Regions from separate parts of the Blautia sp. HCN-1074 genome, predicted to be linked through region 2. Evidence: riboswitches for the same ligand, from Rfam matches in the RefSeq annotation. Region 2 holds a riboswitch; the other holds the start of a gene.
The links. Region 2 has a riboswitch for FMN ahead of WKT11_RS10990 (ECF transporter S component). Riboswitches for the same ligand answer to the same signal wherever they lie in the genome.
Positions count from the first base shown of each region.

Region 1: another riboswitch for FMN. It lies ahead of WKT11_RS00275 (hypothetical protein); the one in region 2 lies ahead of WKT11_RS10990 (ECF transporter S component).

Region 1 is NZ_JBBKBP010000001.1:52,888-61,147, forward strand. Features, by position in the region: gene WKT11_RS00250 (MATE family efflux transporter) at 1-1,176, shown strand, start outside; gene WKT11_RS00255 (MATE family efflux transporter) at 1,235-2,569, opposite strand; gene WKT11_RS00260 (glycoside hydrolase family 3 protein) at 2,609-5,029, opposite strand; gene WKT11_RS00265 (NUDIX hydrolase) at 5,102-5,716, opposite strand; gene WKT11_RS00270 (hypothetical protein) at 5,849-5,998, opposite strand; gene WKT11_RS00275 (hypothetical protein) at 6,197-6,529, opposite strand; FMN riboswitch at 6,514-6,647, opposite strand; gene WKT11_RS00280 (hypothetical protein) at 6,729-7,313, opposite strand; gene WKT11_RS00285 (hypothetical protein) at 7,351-7,809, opposite strand.
Region 2 is NZ_JBBKBP010000011.1:77,827-86,086, forward strand. Features, by position in the region: gene WKT11_RS10960 (carbohydrate ABC transporter permease) at 1-772, shown strand, start outside; gene WKT11_RS10965 (carbohydrate ABC transporter permease) at 769-1,611, shown strand; gene WKT11_RS10970 (glycoside hydrolase family 13 protein) at 1,655-3,328, shown strand; gene WKT11_RS10975 (hypothetical protein) at 3,521-3,799, shown strand; gene WKT11_RS10980 (FUSC family protein) at 4,031-5,095, shown strand; gene WKT11_RS10985 (hypothetical protein) at 5,312-5,479, shown strand; FMN riboswitch at 5,502-5,640, shown strand; gene WKT11_RS10990 (ECF transporter S component) at 5,827-6,462, shown strand; gene WKT11_RS10995 (AEC family transporter) at 6,791-7,780, shown strand; gene WKT11_RS11000 (ZIP family metal transporter) at 8,123-8,260, shown strand, end outside.

The DNA of each region.
Region 1 (8,260 bases), on a different contig from region 2:
GCTGTTGACTTTCTGATGTGGGTTGTCACAGGAATATCCACCGGACTCACCCAGGGATTTTCCATTCAACTCTCTCAATATTATGGGGCAAAGGATTTCGAAAATCTGCGTAAATCTCTGGCTCACAGTTATCGGCTGACCGCATTTATCGCAGCCGGAGTATTCATTCTCAGCCAGTCATTTGCTTCGCTGGTATTAACAGGGCTGCATACACCTTCCAATATTATCGGAATGTCTCTGTTATATCTGCGCATCATTTTCTGTGGCATACCGGCCACAGCAGCCTATAATATGTTTGCCTCTGCCCTAAGGGCTATGGGAAACAGTAAAACACCACTGACTGCGATGATCATCGCATCTGTGCTGAATGTTTCACTGGACCTCCTTTTTGTGGCAGGTTTCGGATGGGGTGTGGCAGGAGCAGCAATCGCAACTGTGATCGCACAGAGCTTCTCTGCTGTTTACTGTTTTCTGATTTTACGCAGAATTGATATTGTTCATCTGACCAGAGCAGATTTTATGCCTGCATCCGGCATGAATGCCCGCCTGATGAAGCTTGGTATTCCTGTTGTATTCCAGAATATCATCATCGGTGTGGGCGGTCTGGTAGTCCAGTATGTGATCAATGGCTACGGTTTCCTTTTTGTAGCAGGATTTACAGCTACAAACAAGCTTTATGGTCTGCTGGAAATGGCTGCTATTTCCTATGGATATGCCATCGTTACCTATGTGGGTCAGAATCTGGGAGCCAGAAAGATTGACAGGATCAGAAAAGGCGTCCGCAGCAGTATGCTGCTTTCCCTGCTTACCTCACTGATCATTTCTGCTGCCATGTTTTTATTTGGAAAAAATATTCTCTCACTTTTCATCTCAGGTGAACCGCAGCAGACACAGCAGGTACTTGCAATTGCTTTTAAATACCTCTCTATTATGGCTGCCATGCTCTGGGTTTTGTACTTTCTGTACGTGTACAGATCTGCACTTCAGGGGCTGGGAGATACCTTAATGCCTATGGTAAGTGGTATGGCTGAATTTGTCATGCGTATCAGTGCTGCACTGATCCTTCCCCATTTTATCGGACAGGACGGTATTTTCTTTGCAGAGATTGCAGCATGGAGCGGAGCCACTGTGATCTTATGTATCAGTTATTATGCACGGATGCATAAATATCATTAAGACAAAACAGGCACATAGTCCCGGATATCCGGTATATGTGCCTGTGAAGCGTGTAAAATTATGTAAGATTCTTAATCCATTTATATTTCTTATAATGTTTATAAACCACCGGCAGTTTAATAATCTCGTCCAGATTGAGTACAAAGTAGACAACCATAACCGGCAGTTTCAGGATAAATGCACAGATGCATCCCAGAGGAACGGTGATGCACCACAAAGTTACGGAATCACACAGCATTCCAAATTTGGAGTCTCCGCCTGCTGCGAAGATTCCGCCTATCGTCATACAGTTTACTGATTTTCCTGCGATGTAATAGGAAGAGATCAGCAGCATTTTTTGCAGATATCCGCGGGCTGTCGGGGTGAGATCTACCATTTTTGTGATAAATGGGGACAAGGCGATCAAGACAAGGCCTGATACAATTCCTGCAATAATCGCAGTTCTGGTAAGTGTTCCGCCTGCCTCCTTTGCTTCCTGCAGGCGGTCTGCACCAAGACGGTTTCCCACTATGATACTGCCTGCATTTCCAAGTCCGAGGCAGAAGCATACAACAAGATTTTTGGAAATATTTGCTATCCCATTGGCGGCAACGGCATCCGTTCCCAGATGTCCCATGATCACAGAATACATGGAAAAACCTATTCCCCATGCAAGATTATTGATCAGTAACGGAACGGCTTTCTGCCAGAAACGGCCAAATAACTTTTTCTCACAGCTTCTGAGACTGAATTTCACAGCTCTGATCCTGCACAATACATAACCAACACTCCATAGGAACTGCACAACTGTTGCAAATACGGTTGCCAGTGCAGCACCTTTAATTCCCATCTTCGGAAAGCCGGACAGTCCGAAAATGAAAACAGCATTCAATGCGATATTGAGAATTACCATAACCCCATTGATCAGGGTACTCATATTTACTGCACCACAGTTCTTCATGATTGCCAGGAAAGTCTGTGCAATTCCCGAAAACACATAGGAAATGCCAATCATCCTTAAATACTCACTTCCCAGAACAATCAGAGTTTCCTCATTTGTCAGGATTCTCATAAGCTGTTCCGGAAAGAAAAGGGCTCCTGCCAGAAATACCACTGCAATACATCCACAAATCTTTGTCACAAGGCTGAACACCTGGGAAATACCTTTGTAATCCCCCTTTCCATAATATTGTGCCACAAACATATTCTCGCCTGCCATAAATGCAAACATAAACAGATTAAATACAAAAGTAACCTGTGTGGCCAGTGATACAGCTGACATGGCATCCTGGCTTAACTTTCCCAGCATGATCGCATCACATGCTCCGACCAGGGCTGTCATGAACTGCTGAAGTGCGATTGGAAGTGCCAGCCTGACTATTTCTTTTCGTAAACTTCGTTTGCGCTCATCCATTATCTTTTTTGCTCCTGTATAAAATATTAATGATACTCATCAGTCAATTTTCAGAATCATATTCAGGATTCTTCTTGCGCTGAGACGGATTTCTGCTTCAGTAATAAACCCTTTTTCATATGCTTCTTTTATGCGTTCCGGATATCCTGCTGCCATTTTGATATCGTTTCCTGCTTTTGTCTCGCGATAGTGTTCTCCGAATGTCCACCAGTCTGTTGTAACTATTCCGTCGAATTCCCATTCATCACGGAGAATACCTGTCAGGAGTTCTTTATGCTCTGAAGTATGAATACCATTAAGCAGATTATAGGAGGACATAATCGTATACGGATGAGACTCTTTTACAATAATTTCAAACTGTTTCAGATAGATTTCACGGAGTGCTCTCTCGGATACTCTGGAATCTGAATCCTTACGGTTTGTCTCCTTATTATTGGCTGCAAAATGTTTCACACTTGCTCCGATATGCTGAGACTGGATGCCTCTTACCATAGCTGCACCTGTCTTTCCTGCAAGATACGGATCCTCAGAATAATACTCAAAGTTACGTCCGCAAAGCGGGCTTCTGTGGATATTGCAAGCTGGTGTAAGCCAGATACTGATATTATTTTCTTTTACTTCTTCTGCTCCTGCTTTACCAACTTCCTCTACCAGTTCTTCATCCCAGGTACTGGCAAGAAGTGTGGCACATGGCCATGCAGTTGTGTTCACTCCGCATTTCGGAAGAATGCGAAGTCCGGCTGGTCCGTCTGCTGTCATCACATTCGGGACTCCGTATTCCGGAAGATTTCCCATTCCAAATGTATTGGCACAGCCTGTATTTGGCTGTCCGCCAAGGAGATTGATACAGTCATCCAATGTCAGGATATCCATAAACTCATCCAGTGCCATTTTACCGTCTGCTACATCAGAGAAGCGAACTCCCTTGGAATCAAGAAAATCAAGAAAGTCTATTCCTTTTTGTCCTCTTGTATCAGGGCATGGGAGACCAATCGCATATTTATCCTGTCTCGGAAGTCCTTCTTCTTCCACATATTCACGCTGTGGAAGTTCCTCATAAGAGCCGTCTGCAAGCATACGTTTCTGAAGATGATATGGCGCTGCCTTCTGGCTTAACTGCTCAGTTACTGTGTCTTCTTTTACTACATATGTAAAGTCGATCTTTTCTGCATCTCTTACATTTGTACCGATATAGATCGCATATTCTCCTGCCTCCAGAACATAGGCTGATCTGCATACTTTACCCAGATCATCGTAGGATGCCATCTGATTCACAGGAAGTTCCAGGGTAAGGATCTGACGTTCACCCGGCTGAAGAAGACTGGTCTTTTTGAATGCTCCCAGTACTTTCGCAGGCTTTCCAAGTTTCCCCTGTGGCGCTCCGTAATAAAGCTGGATAACTTCTTTTCCTGCTGTTTTTCCTGTGTTAGTTACTTCTGCAAGGACCGTGATCACACCGTTTTCTTCAGAAGCACCTGTTACTTTCCAATCGAAATCTGTGTAGGACAGTCCAAACCCAAACGGATAATTTACTCTCTCCGCTGCACCCGGAATTGTTTCAAAATAACGGTATCCTACATAAATATCTTCTGTGTAATCTACATAGAATGCAGACTCATGGAAGTTTGCTGTTGATGGATAGTCTTCCAGATCTTTTGCGTAAGTATCGGACAATTTACCAGACGGATTGACATCACCACAGAGTATATCTGCTGTTGCAAGACCACCTTCTATTCCGCCCTGCCATGCCATCAGTACTGACTGAATCTCATCACAGTCTCTGAACCATTTCGTGTCCACGATACCGCCAACATTCATCACTACGATTACATGTGGGAATGCTTTCTTTACTTTCTCTACCATGACATTCTCTGCATTTGTCAGGCAGAAATCACCGTTTTCAAAAATCTTCGCTGACAGCTCGGAGTTTCTTTTCTCCTCTCCGTCAAGAACGTATCCATCCTGTGCAGCTTCACATTTTCTGTCCCATCCTTCACCTGAAAAACGACAAATGGTAATTATTGCAGTATCTGTATATTCTCGCGCTTCATTCAGAAGTTCATCCGGAAGCTCCGGCTCAACTGTCATACCCGGTACTGCACCATCTGCGTACTGTTTCTGAATATCTTCCGCATAATATTTCGCAAGTTTATCGAAAACTTCTACTTTTCCCTCATCCTCTTTAATCTTCATGCCCTCGTAAAGATTACGGATGTATTCTACAGTTACATCGCCGCTTCCTCCGCCTCCTTTTACGTAATCTACAGTGCCCTTGCCAAAGAGCGCGACTTTCGTCCCTCTCCGGATAGGAAGTGTGTTTTTCTCGTTTTTCAGAAGGACCATTCCCTCTCCTGCTGCCATTCTGGAAAGTGCAATGTTTTCTTTACTTCCTGTAACTCTTCGTCCATCTTCTCCCAGCGGAAGTACCGGCTGGAAAAAGCTTCTCTGCCATTTTTCCATTAGTGTAATCCTCCTTTAATTCTCCTTAGTCAAGCAGATAAAATCATCTGCTTCGTTATTTGCTTGATTTGGTTAAAGTTCTTCCTTCAAAAATGCAAAAGGTTCTTCATCCTGAAGGAAATGCATAAGCTGATATGCACACATGATCGCTACATTTTCCTCTTTCAGGATTCTCTTTACTTCTTCTCTGTCAGCAAGCACAACTTCGATTTCTTCGGAATCCTCCTGTGCCGCTTTACTGATCCCGCCTTCCGCGTAACCGTAAACAGTTGCGCAGGATTCATCTGTCATGCCAACCGTTGTGAAATAAGGTTTCTCGAATGCCGGATCTACTTTCAGAGGTGTGAATTTCAGTCCTGTTTCCTCATACATTTCTCTTACTGCACCTTCATGGAATTCTTCGTTCGGTTCTACCAGACCTGCCGGGAATTCATAGATGTATCCGCCGATTGCATATCTGTACTGACGTACCAATACAACCCTGTCTTTTTTCTCTCCGTAAAGACTGTAAATGATCACGCCATCAGGAGTGTTTTTACCTGTTTTTATCTTTAATTCGTTAATACTCTTCGCACGTGATGCCACAAAATATGACACAGGAGTATTATGAATGCTTGTTGCATTTAAATGATACAAATTCAAAAATTTACAGTCTGTCAGTTTCTCAATATTGTGTATCTGTCCCATAATGGATACTTCCTTTCGCTTTCTATCCCTCTGTTGATTATCACAGCCAGTTTTCTTCTATCTCTGTTTTCAATTTACAAAACATCTGATAAAACTCTTCTTTTGCATCAGCTATAATTCCTAACGCAATTTTCATACTTTCTCATACAAAACCCGCCCCTCCTTCTCTATAGCTTCTCTTAACTCATCCTGCATGTCACGATCAAGATTTACAATATCATATTTTTGCGCAAGGTTTCGGATTTCTTCTATAACTTCCGGTCTGATTCCTGTATCATTCATTTTATAAACCTCACATTCAGGTGTTTATATTGTCTGCTTTATCTTACCATATTATCTTATCTTTTTTAAGTCCGTCTGCCAATTTCCATAATTATTTTTTACCCGTCAAAAAGAAAAACAGCCGTAGATTTTTCCTCATACGACTGTTCTTCTTTTATATTTATTGGACTGCCAATTTATTCTTTATCAGATATAAAATCAATCTCCCTTAAGAACTACACGGATTCTCTTATAAATAAAGAATACGATCAGAGATGTCAGTGTATATTTAAATATACTGAATGGGAAAATGATCATTGCTGCAAATGTACATCCAAAGATGAAGTTTGCCACATCACCTACATCTGCTGTCACAGATCCCTTTGTTACCAGATGCACAAGAATCTTCACCAGCTCGATCAGTACACCTGCGATCGGTTCCATTGCAAATGAGCCAACCAGCACCGAGATTTCTTCAACATATAAAAAACCCCGGATTATATATCCGGGGTAATAAGCACGTATGGTAAATATCGCGTGTTCTTCTCTCATCCAGACTATACTGTCGGTCCTGAAATTCCACCAGATCAGCCGCCTAAGCGGGTCGCGGACTATAACCGCCGGTAGGGAATCTCAGCTGATGCTGATCACCACAACCCCGAAGAATTTTCTTTTATCTGCGTCTGGTTATACTACATACAGACATTTATTTCAATATCATTTGTGACTTTTTTCTGAGTTTTATTTCTTTTTAACCAATATTATTAACCTTACAGCCCGCTAATACAACAACAAGAGTGTCCCCTCCATCGGTATTCTCAAATGAACTGGTTCCAAGTGGCAGACCGGTTACTTCTACTGTATCATCCTCAAAAACGTCATCCAATTCTCCATTATAATAAACAGAATACTGCTGTTCTTCTCCATCTATCAGATTTAGCCATGTCAGATAATGTCCTTCTTCCATTTCCTGTTCCTGAACCTGTATTACGTATGCTTCTGAAATTCTCATCAGCTTATCACCGTATCTGGATGGATTTTTGTTGATATGGCGAAAATCCAGTTCTGCATCTGTCATTTCATCCGGTATTGCCAATTCTGGCGAAGCAGGGAAAAAATCATCATGTTCTTCCAGAAAAGTTTCTGCCTTCTCTGTTAATGTATACTCTGTAGTGCATTGATCCTGTAAATATGTATACAGATCCAATGCTGTATAGCTTGCTCCCGTATTCTCGGAGGCATATACGTTCAAACTATCCAGAGGTATTACTCCATTTAAAATAACCGCTGATAATACCGCTATTGCAATCCTTTTCATAATTGTTTTTGCTACCATAGTTATCCCCCTTTTCTTTTGTAACATTTACTGTTAATTATATCTTCGCTCTTTCTTTAATATCCTCTACAAATGCTGTAGCTATTTTCTTTCTTCTTGCATATACAATTGCTTTGTTTCCGCTTCTCAAACATATTGTTATTTTACGGTTTGAGCCTGCCCATATAAACAGAAAAACAAATACAATCATTCCAGGATTGGAAAAACAGGAAATCACTGCCAGACAAATGAAAAATATATAATATCCCGGTATTTTGTAGTTCATAAGTATTGCCGTAATATCTTCATAATAAATCACAGGAATCATATTCTTCTTTACCGGCCTTATATCTATAGTCAGCTTTTCGTGATCAGCAAAAATTGTGCTGTAAATCCTTCCCGTCAGCCACGATAAATAAATTCCTCTTGAAGAACTCATGGTATACTTCATATTCTGCTTTGTCACAGCATTTTCTTTTTCCTGTGTAGCCTGTGCTTGAGCTTCCAGTGCTTCCATATTACTTTCCCCCTCTTATTTCAGTTTTTGCCGATCAATGTCTGCAACAGTGCAATGGGTATCGTCACAAATCCTGCAATCATACAGATAATAAAACGTGTCATGTAGAAATATGTTGCATTGGAATAAACATACACTTTCTTAGATCACCATATCTTATTAGTCGCCCAGTATGCTGCCGCTATGTAAGCGATCATAAGTATTGCTGCCATAATTTTCACCTCGCTTATGTACAATCTTCAGTAATTCATTTAGAGGATTGTTATAATTCACTCATCCTTTATTACACTCATTATACCCTTATCTCATCAGCTTTTCATTCACTGGCAGTATATGTTTTACGCCAAAGCAACAATAATTTTCTCACTTATGAACAAACGTTATTTTTGTTCCTTACAGTAACGTATCCAACTATCGAATATAAAATTTACAATCTTCTTTGATAATTGAC
Region 2 (8,260 bases):
ATTCTACAGCTTTACTGACTGGAGAGGATATGGAGACTGGAATTTCGTAGGGTTGCGTAATTACCTGCATATGTTTGTAGATGCAGATACAGGAAATGCCTACATTTTCACCTTTAAATTTGCTGTGATCACTACGATCCTGGTTAATGTGATCAGCCTTGTGCTCGCATGCGCATTAAATGCAAAGATTAAATTCAAAAATACCATTAAAGCATTTTATTTCCTGCCGTATATGCTGGGAAGTCTGATCGTGGGATTTATCTTCAACTATATTTTTGCAAACCTGGTTCCGGAGCTTGGAAAAGCTCTGGGAATCAAGGCTCTCAGTGTGAATATCCTGGGTACTAACAATGCGATGTGGGGAATCATTGCAGTATCTCTGTGGATCGGATGTGCATTCAATACATTGATCTATATTGCAGGACTCCAGTCTATTGATACAGATGTATATGAAGCTGCTGACCTGGACGGAGCTACAGGATTCAAGCGGTTCAGCAAGATCACTTTCCCTCTTCTGGCACCGTCCTTTACCATTAATATGGTGCTCTCGGCCAAAGGTTACCTGATGGTTTACGATCAGATCATGGCCATGACAGATGGTGGACCCGGAACAGCAACTACTTCCATTGCAGTCCTGATCTATAAGAAGGGATTCGGCGGAGGACAGTTCGCCTACCAGTCAGCTAATGCAGTTGTGCTTTTCATTGTAGTTGTGCTGATCTCTGTGTTACAGCTGCGTATACTTGAGAAGAGAGAGGAGAAGTTAGGATGAAACAGGGTGTAGCGAAGGTAAAAGAACGTTACAACTGGCCTGTAACGATTCTTCTTATTATAGGAATTGTGCTGATTATTCTTTTGCCTCTGTATATGGCACTGATGATCGCAATCAAGGATCCGTCTGACATGAATAACATACTGGCACTGCCCAGAAAGCTGCGTCTGCAGAACTTCGTAGATGCCTGGGTGATGACAAATTTTCCACAGAAATTTTTTAACACTGCATTTATTACAGTGATCAACCTGTTCTTTACATTGATCACAAACTCTTTTGCAGCATATGCAATAACCAGAAACAGGAAAAAGAGTAAATTCTTTTCCATTATGTACTACTACTTTATCAGTGCTATGTTTATCCCATTCCAGGTAATCATGCTCCCATTGGTTGTACAGGCGAATGCCTTCCATCTGGATAATATTTACGGTATTACTTTTCTGTACATTATCTTCGGTCTGCCTATGAATACTTTCCTTTATACAGGTGCGATCAAGGCGATACCGGAAGCACTGGATGAAGCAGCAATGATCGATGGTGCCAACCCCATCCAGATTTTCAGCCGGGTCATTTTCCCGGTATTAAAACCAACTACAGCAACAGTAGCAATCCTTTCCTTTATGTGGACATGGAACGACTTCAGTATGCCACTGGTACTCTTAAGTGATGAGAGCCAGCAGACCTTACAGCTTGCACAGTATGTATTCAAGAGCCAGTTCTCTGTAGACTATAATCTGGCATTTGCCTCTTATCTGCTTGTACTGGCACCTGTACTGATCGTATATATCTTCTGTCAGAAATGGATCATGAACGGTGTTGTTGCCGGTGCAGTAAAATAACACATCAATAAACTTGAGAAATGCAAACAGGAGGCTTACGTTTATGAAGAAAACCTGGTGGAAAGAAAGTGTTGTTTACCAGATCTACCCCAAAAGCTTTAAAGACAGTAATGGAGACGGAATCGGGGATATCAGAGGAATTATTGAGAAGCTTGACTATTTGAAGGAGTTAGGTGTGAATGTTCTCTGGATTTCTCCTATGCTGGAGTCTCCTCAGGATGATAACGGATATGATATTTCTGATTACAGAAAGATATACAAAGATTACGGAACAATGGAGGATTATGAAACTCTCCTTGCAGAAGCGCACAAAAGAGGAATCAAGATTCTCATGGATCTGGTTGTAAACCATACTTCCGATGAGCATTCCTGGTTTGTCGAGAGCCGTAAATCCAAAGATAATCCTTACCGTGACTATTATATCTGGAGAAATCCGGTGAATGGTAAGGAACCAAATAACTGGGGCGGAGTATTCGGAGGTTCAGCCTGGGAATATGACGCACAGACAGATATGTACTATCTTCATCTGTTCTCCAAGAAACAGCCGGATCTGAACTGGGAGAACGAGAAGGTTCGCCGGGAAGTTTATGATATGATGAACTTCTGGTGTGAAAAGGGAATCGATGGTTTCCGTATGGACGTTATCAGCATGATTTCCAAAGATCAGAAATTTCCTGACGGAGAGATGAATAACGGATTGTATGGCGATTTCGGTCCGTATAGTGTTCATGGTCCAAGAATCCACGAATTCCTGCATGAAATGAATCAGGAAGTTCTTTCCAAATATGATGTGATGACTGTGGGGGAAACCTCAGGAGTTACCATTGAGGAAGCACAGAAATACGCAGGTGATGACAGAGAAGAACTGAATATGGTATTCCAGTTTGAGCATATAGAAATCGGTGGTGGTGATTATGGCAAATGGACCACAGAACGGTATGATTTCAAAGAGTTCAAGAAGATCATGATCAAATGGCAGGAAGAACTGGCAGGAAAAGCATGGAACAGCCTTTTCCTTGGAAACCATGATCAGCCAAGAAGTGTATCCAGATTCGGAAATGACAATCCTGCTTACCGCGATATTTCAGCCAAGATGCTGGCGACCTGCCTTCATATGATGCAGGGAACCCCTTATGTTTATCAGGGTGAAGAGCTTGGAATGACTAATGTTTATTTTGATAAGCTGGAGGACTACCGTGATATCGAGAGCCTTCATTATTTCACTGAGCTGACAGAGACAGGCAGACTGACACCGGAGTATATGATGAAATGTCTGATGCTCAGAAGCCGCGATAATGCCAGAACACCAATGCAGTGGGATACTTCCGCAGGTGCAGGTTTCACTACAGGGAAACCATGGATCAAGGTAAACCCAAATTACCGGCAGATCAATGCGGCAGATCAGTTAAAAGATCCGGACTCTGTTTTCCATTATTATCAGAAACTGATCCGTCTGCGTAAAGAAATGGATATCATCGTATACGGAGAATTTGAGGCTCTGTACCGTGATCATGACCAGATCTTTGCTTACATAAGAAAGCTTGAATCAGAGAAGCTGCTCACAGTATGTAATTTCAGTGCACAGGAAGCGGAAATGGAACTTCCGGAAACATTCACAGAAGGAGCTCAGTGCCTGATTACGAACATGGGAAGAAAAGTATTTGACAGGAAAATCATCCTGAATCCATATGAGGCATTTGTGCTTTACAAAAAATAAAATAGTCTGAAAAAATACCCTTTCGTATAATATGACGAAAGGGTATTTTGTATGTATTACTCCTGTGAAGGCATGTCTTCACTAAGTTTCAGCAGTGCTTCAGCAAGATTGGAGTCCAGGATCAGCACATCCACCAGACCACCCTTTAAAGCGCTTAACACAGCATTTGCCGTCTGGGAAGGATTGAGGTAATTGATCAAAGAATATATGGGTGAGATCGTTAAACTGGTAGTGATCCGACACATTTTTGCGGCAGTCTGTGCAGTATTTTTCTTCTTTGTATTACCATTTGACCTGGTAATCAGACAGACCCTTGTTTTACTGTGCTTTGCTCCTATGAGTGCAGTTGCACCTGCCTACACAGGAATGTGTGGAGGAGATGAAGGAATGGCAAGCTGTGCGAACAGCGTGACGATTCTTTGCAGCCTTGTAGTGATCACGGCATTGCTGGCGATCATGGGATTGTATTAAGTGGTAATTAATGATACATAATGTGAACGGTGTATGGAATAATACCTCTTTTGAGTGAGTAAAAAAATTTATGGAGTGCGAGAAATGACTCTTGACGTTTTTGGAAAATTGCGGTATAGTGCTCGTTACTATTTCAAAATTCATAGTAGGTACGTAATCATTTGGCGTTTTGTTATTCTGTGAAAACGTTGGATTTTTACGTAATTTTACAAAAAAGGAGACGACTTGGAAATGACATTTTATCAGGAACTACAGTTGAGTTCCGTTGGTTCTAAGCAGCTTATTAAGAACACAACGGATCCAAAAGAAAAAAGACGTCACATATTAATTTATAACTTCAAAGTATATCTGGTCATGGCGTTCTGTGTTGCGGTGGTGAGCCTGTACAGTAAACTCACAGGAAGCAATAACAGTGTAGTCGGGGTTACAGTTCTGCTGGCGGTTCTCGTATTGCGACAGGCGGACTTCGGAATCAGGACAACACATGGGTTGATTTCCATTGCAGGAATCTTTGGAATTCTTATGGCGGGGCCAAGACTGGCAAATATGGCAGCACCACATCCATTTGCCGCATTTCTTGTCAATGTGGTCTGCATTCTGCTTCTGATGATTCTTGGATGCCACAATGTGATCATGTATAATCATTCTACATTTGTACTGGGCTATTTACTCCTTCTGGGATATGATGTGACCGGGCAGGAATATGCGTTACGCATCGCAGGACTTTTCATAGGAATGCTGATCTGCATGGCGATTTTTTACAAAAATCAGAAGAACAGACCATATAGAAGAACTTTCCTTGACCTGTTTCGTGAGTTTGACATCCGTTCAGCAAGGAGCAGATGGTATCTGAAACTGACACTGATTGTGTCCAGTGCTATGTTATTTATGAATCTTCTGGGACTGCCGAGAGCCATGTGGGCAGGAATCGCCTGCATGTCCGTATGCCTGCCATTTACAGAAGACTGTGCGTCCAGAGCCGGCAACAGAGGGCTGTTCAACATTGTAGGATGCCTGCTCTTTATTGTCCTGTATCTGGCACTTCCGGAATCCATGTATCCGTATATCGGAATGATTGGTGGAATCGGAGTCGGATATTCCGCAGGATATGCATGGCAGACTGCATTTAACACTTTCGGAGCACTCTCTATCGCAGCAGGACTTTTCGGAATGCCTGCGGCAGTGGCACTTCGTATTGGCGCGAATGTGTTTGGCGCGGCTTATACGTTGATCTGCAATAAGGTAGTGGATAAGATTGCAGAGAGGATCTATATAAGAAAGAATATTACTGCATAAGGGGAAAACTATTTCTCTGATGATGAAAAAGCAGGACTGTTGAGTACAGTTCCTGCTTTTTTTGCGGGAAAGATAAATATACACTGTCAGTGAATAAAAGAAGTAAAAAATAAAGTTATAATAGAAAAGGAAGAAAAAGAAAATAATCAAACCACCAGTTGAACTGGTGGTGCATGACTTAGAATTACAAAGAGAGGAGAGAACATTACAGAAACTTTGATAGAATCAAGAGAACTTGGCGCAAATGAGAATTATACAGAATTCGATAATAAAATAGAACTGTTTGCACCCGATGAGATTCCAACGGACAATACGACTCCTTCTTACAATGTACACTCCGGTAAAAAATCTGAAAATTGTATTGAAATGAATATACTTATGTAGTATAATCAAACGCAGATAAAAGAAAATTCTTCGGGGTTGTGGTGATCAGCATTAGCTGAGATTCCCTACCGGCGGTTATAGTCCGCGACCCGCTTAGCTTAGGCGGCTGATCTGGTGAAACTCCAGAACCGACAGTATAGTCTGGATGAGAGAAGAACACGCGATATTTTTACCATACGTGCTCATTACCCTGGATGATTTATCCAGGGTTTTTTATGTGGTGAAATTTTCTATGAGATATGACAGTTTTGCCATGTAAAGAAGCTTGTGGAATTTTCTTTTAAACAGGATATGCAGCGAATAAAACTTTATATCCATAAAGAATAATTTCAAAGGAGAGAAACAGTATGAGTGAACAGGTATTAAGAAATGGAAACGCAATGGCAAGGAGTAAGACAAGGACTATCACACAGATAGCCATGCTTGGCGCTATCGCAGGAATTCTGATGAATCTGGAGTTTCCGCTTCCGTTCCTGGCACCGACATTTTATCAGTTGGATTTCTCTGAGATCCCTGTACTGGTTGGCTCTTTCGCAATGGGACCGATTGCAGGTGTTCTGATCGAGCTGGTGAAGATTCTGGTGCATCTTGTAACAAAGGGATCTATGACAGCAGGAGTCGGTGACGTGGCAAACTTTATCTTCGGATGTACATTCGCAGTTCCGGCAGGATTAATCTACCGCTACAAATCCGTCAAGAGCAGAAAACACGCAGTTGTAGGAATGGCAGTCGGAACAGTTCTGACAGCAATAGTTGCATGCTTTATTAATGCATTTGTTTTACTTCCGGCTTATGGAAAAGCTTTTGGAATGCCAATCGAAGCATTCATCGAAATGGGTGGCGCAGTACACAGCTCTGTAAACAGTCTGCTTTCATTTGCAGCACTGATCATCTTCCCATTCAACTTATTTAAATATGCACTGACATCCCTGGTTGTATTTCTGATCTACAAGAGAATCCGTGTGGTTCTTAAAGGGGATTGAGAAATAAAAACAGACAACAGATAGAATATTAAATAGAAAAGATCAGCCGTATGATGAAGAATCTGCGGCTGTTTTTCATGCCTGAGCACAGAAAAACAATCTTCGAAATTGTTGGAGAGACTTAAAAAAGGCATGATAATATGGTAAGATAAAACAGACAGAATAGAAATAAAAAAGTTAGTAGAAGTTATAAAAAATGAAGGAAGAATCCTTTATGAAAAATAAATAATGCGAATGCAGAAGAAAGGAAATAGCAACAATGGGACAGATACATGATATTGAAAAATTAAAAATCAAGACAGGCAAAAACACTCCGGAGAATTGACTTATGAGTACATTAAATATTCTTCTTAACCAGATCGGAATGTTTGTCATCTACATTCTGGCAGGCATCATTCTGATCCGGACACATGTGCTGAACCGGGAAAATATGGAAGTCGTTTCCAGACTTGTGATCAAACTGGCACTGCCGATTATGATTTTTACAAATACGGTAAATGGAGTGGATAAGGAAATGCTTTTCCACTCCCTGCCGATTCTCGGAATCGCATTCTTTATGTATATCTGTTTGTTTGGACTCAGCTTTCTTTCAGGAAAAATACTGCACCTGCAAGGTGACCACCAACAGCTTTATTCTGCTATGAGCGCTTTTGGAAATATTGGATTTATGGGAATTCCAATTGTCACAAGTATCTTTCCGGAAAGAGGAATGCTGTATATCTCGGTATTTACCATGATAGACCAGCTGATGCTGTGGACAGTCGGGGTAAGGCTAACTTCGAAGACAGTGGATATAGTGGAAACTACCTCAAAAAATTCATCACAATGTGGAAAAAATGTTGGTGCCGTAAAGCATTCTACATTTGACTTTAAAAAGCTAATTAACCCGGTAACAGTTGCTATCGTATTGGCATTATTTTGTATTATTGTAGGTCTTGCCTTACCGGAGATTCTGAACACAGCATTCTCAAAAATCGGAGCAACAGCAACACCTCTGGCAATGATTTATCTTGGCGGAGTCTTTGCATGTATGGATGTAAAAAAATACATTTGCAAACTGGACTATTATGGAATCGTCGCAATCAAAATGCTGATTTTTCCGGTGCTGTTTTATCTGATACTGGGGTTACTTCCAATATCGGCAGAAATCCGTATGACCATGACACTCACATCCGCTATGCCGGTAATGTCATCAGTAGTTATGATGGCAAATACATACGGCACAGACGGCGACTATGCCATGGGTGGAATCCTGGTGACGACAGTCTGTTCAATCGTGACTTTACCGTTTGTATACTGGGTGCTGCAGTTTATCTGAAACAGGAGCAAAAACAATGAATGAGCGTAAACAAAGTTTACGAAAAGAAATAGTCCGGCTGCCCGCAGTCTATTCTTTAACTGCTTATTGCTCTTCGCAACCCCCGCAGGGGACTTACTTGATTCGGTTAAATTTGGGCATATAGAATTTGAAAAAAGTTCTGTATGCTCTTTTTATTTGGAAGAAAATCTGATATACTTACATGAGTTAGACTAAACTAACTAACAAACTGGATTTTTCATCCACTATTATTTAACCAAATCAGAGTTATTTGTATGATTGGTGGAGAATAGGAACAATTACTTATCTTAGGCATACAAATAGAATAGGAGGAGTAGACAGATGAATATAAATGTATTTTACGGAATCCTGATTCCTTTTATCGGAACTTCAGCAGGAGCAGCCTGCGTATTTTTTATGAAAAGGAATCTGAATGAACAAGTACAGAGAGCACTTACCGGCTTTGCGGCCGGGGTCATG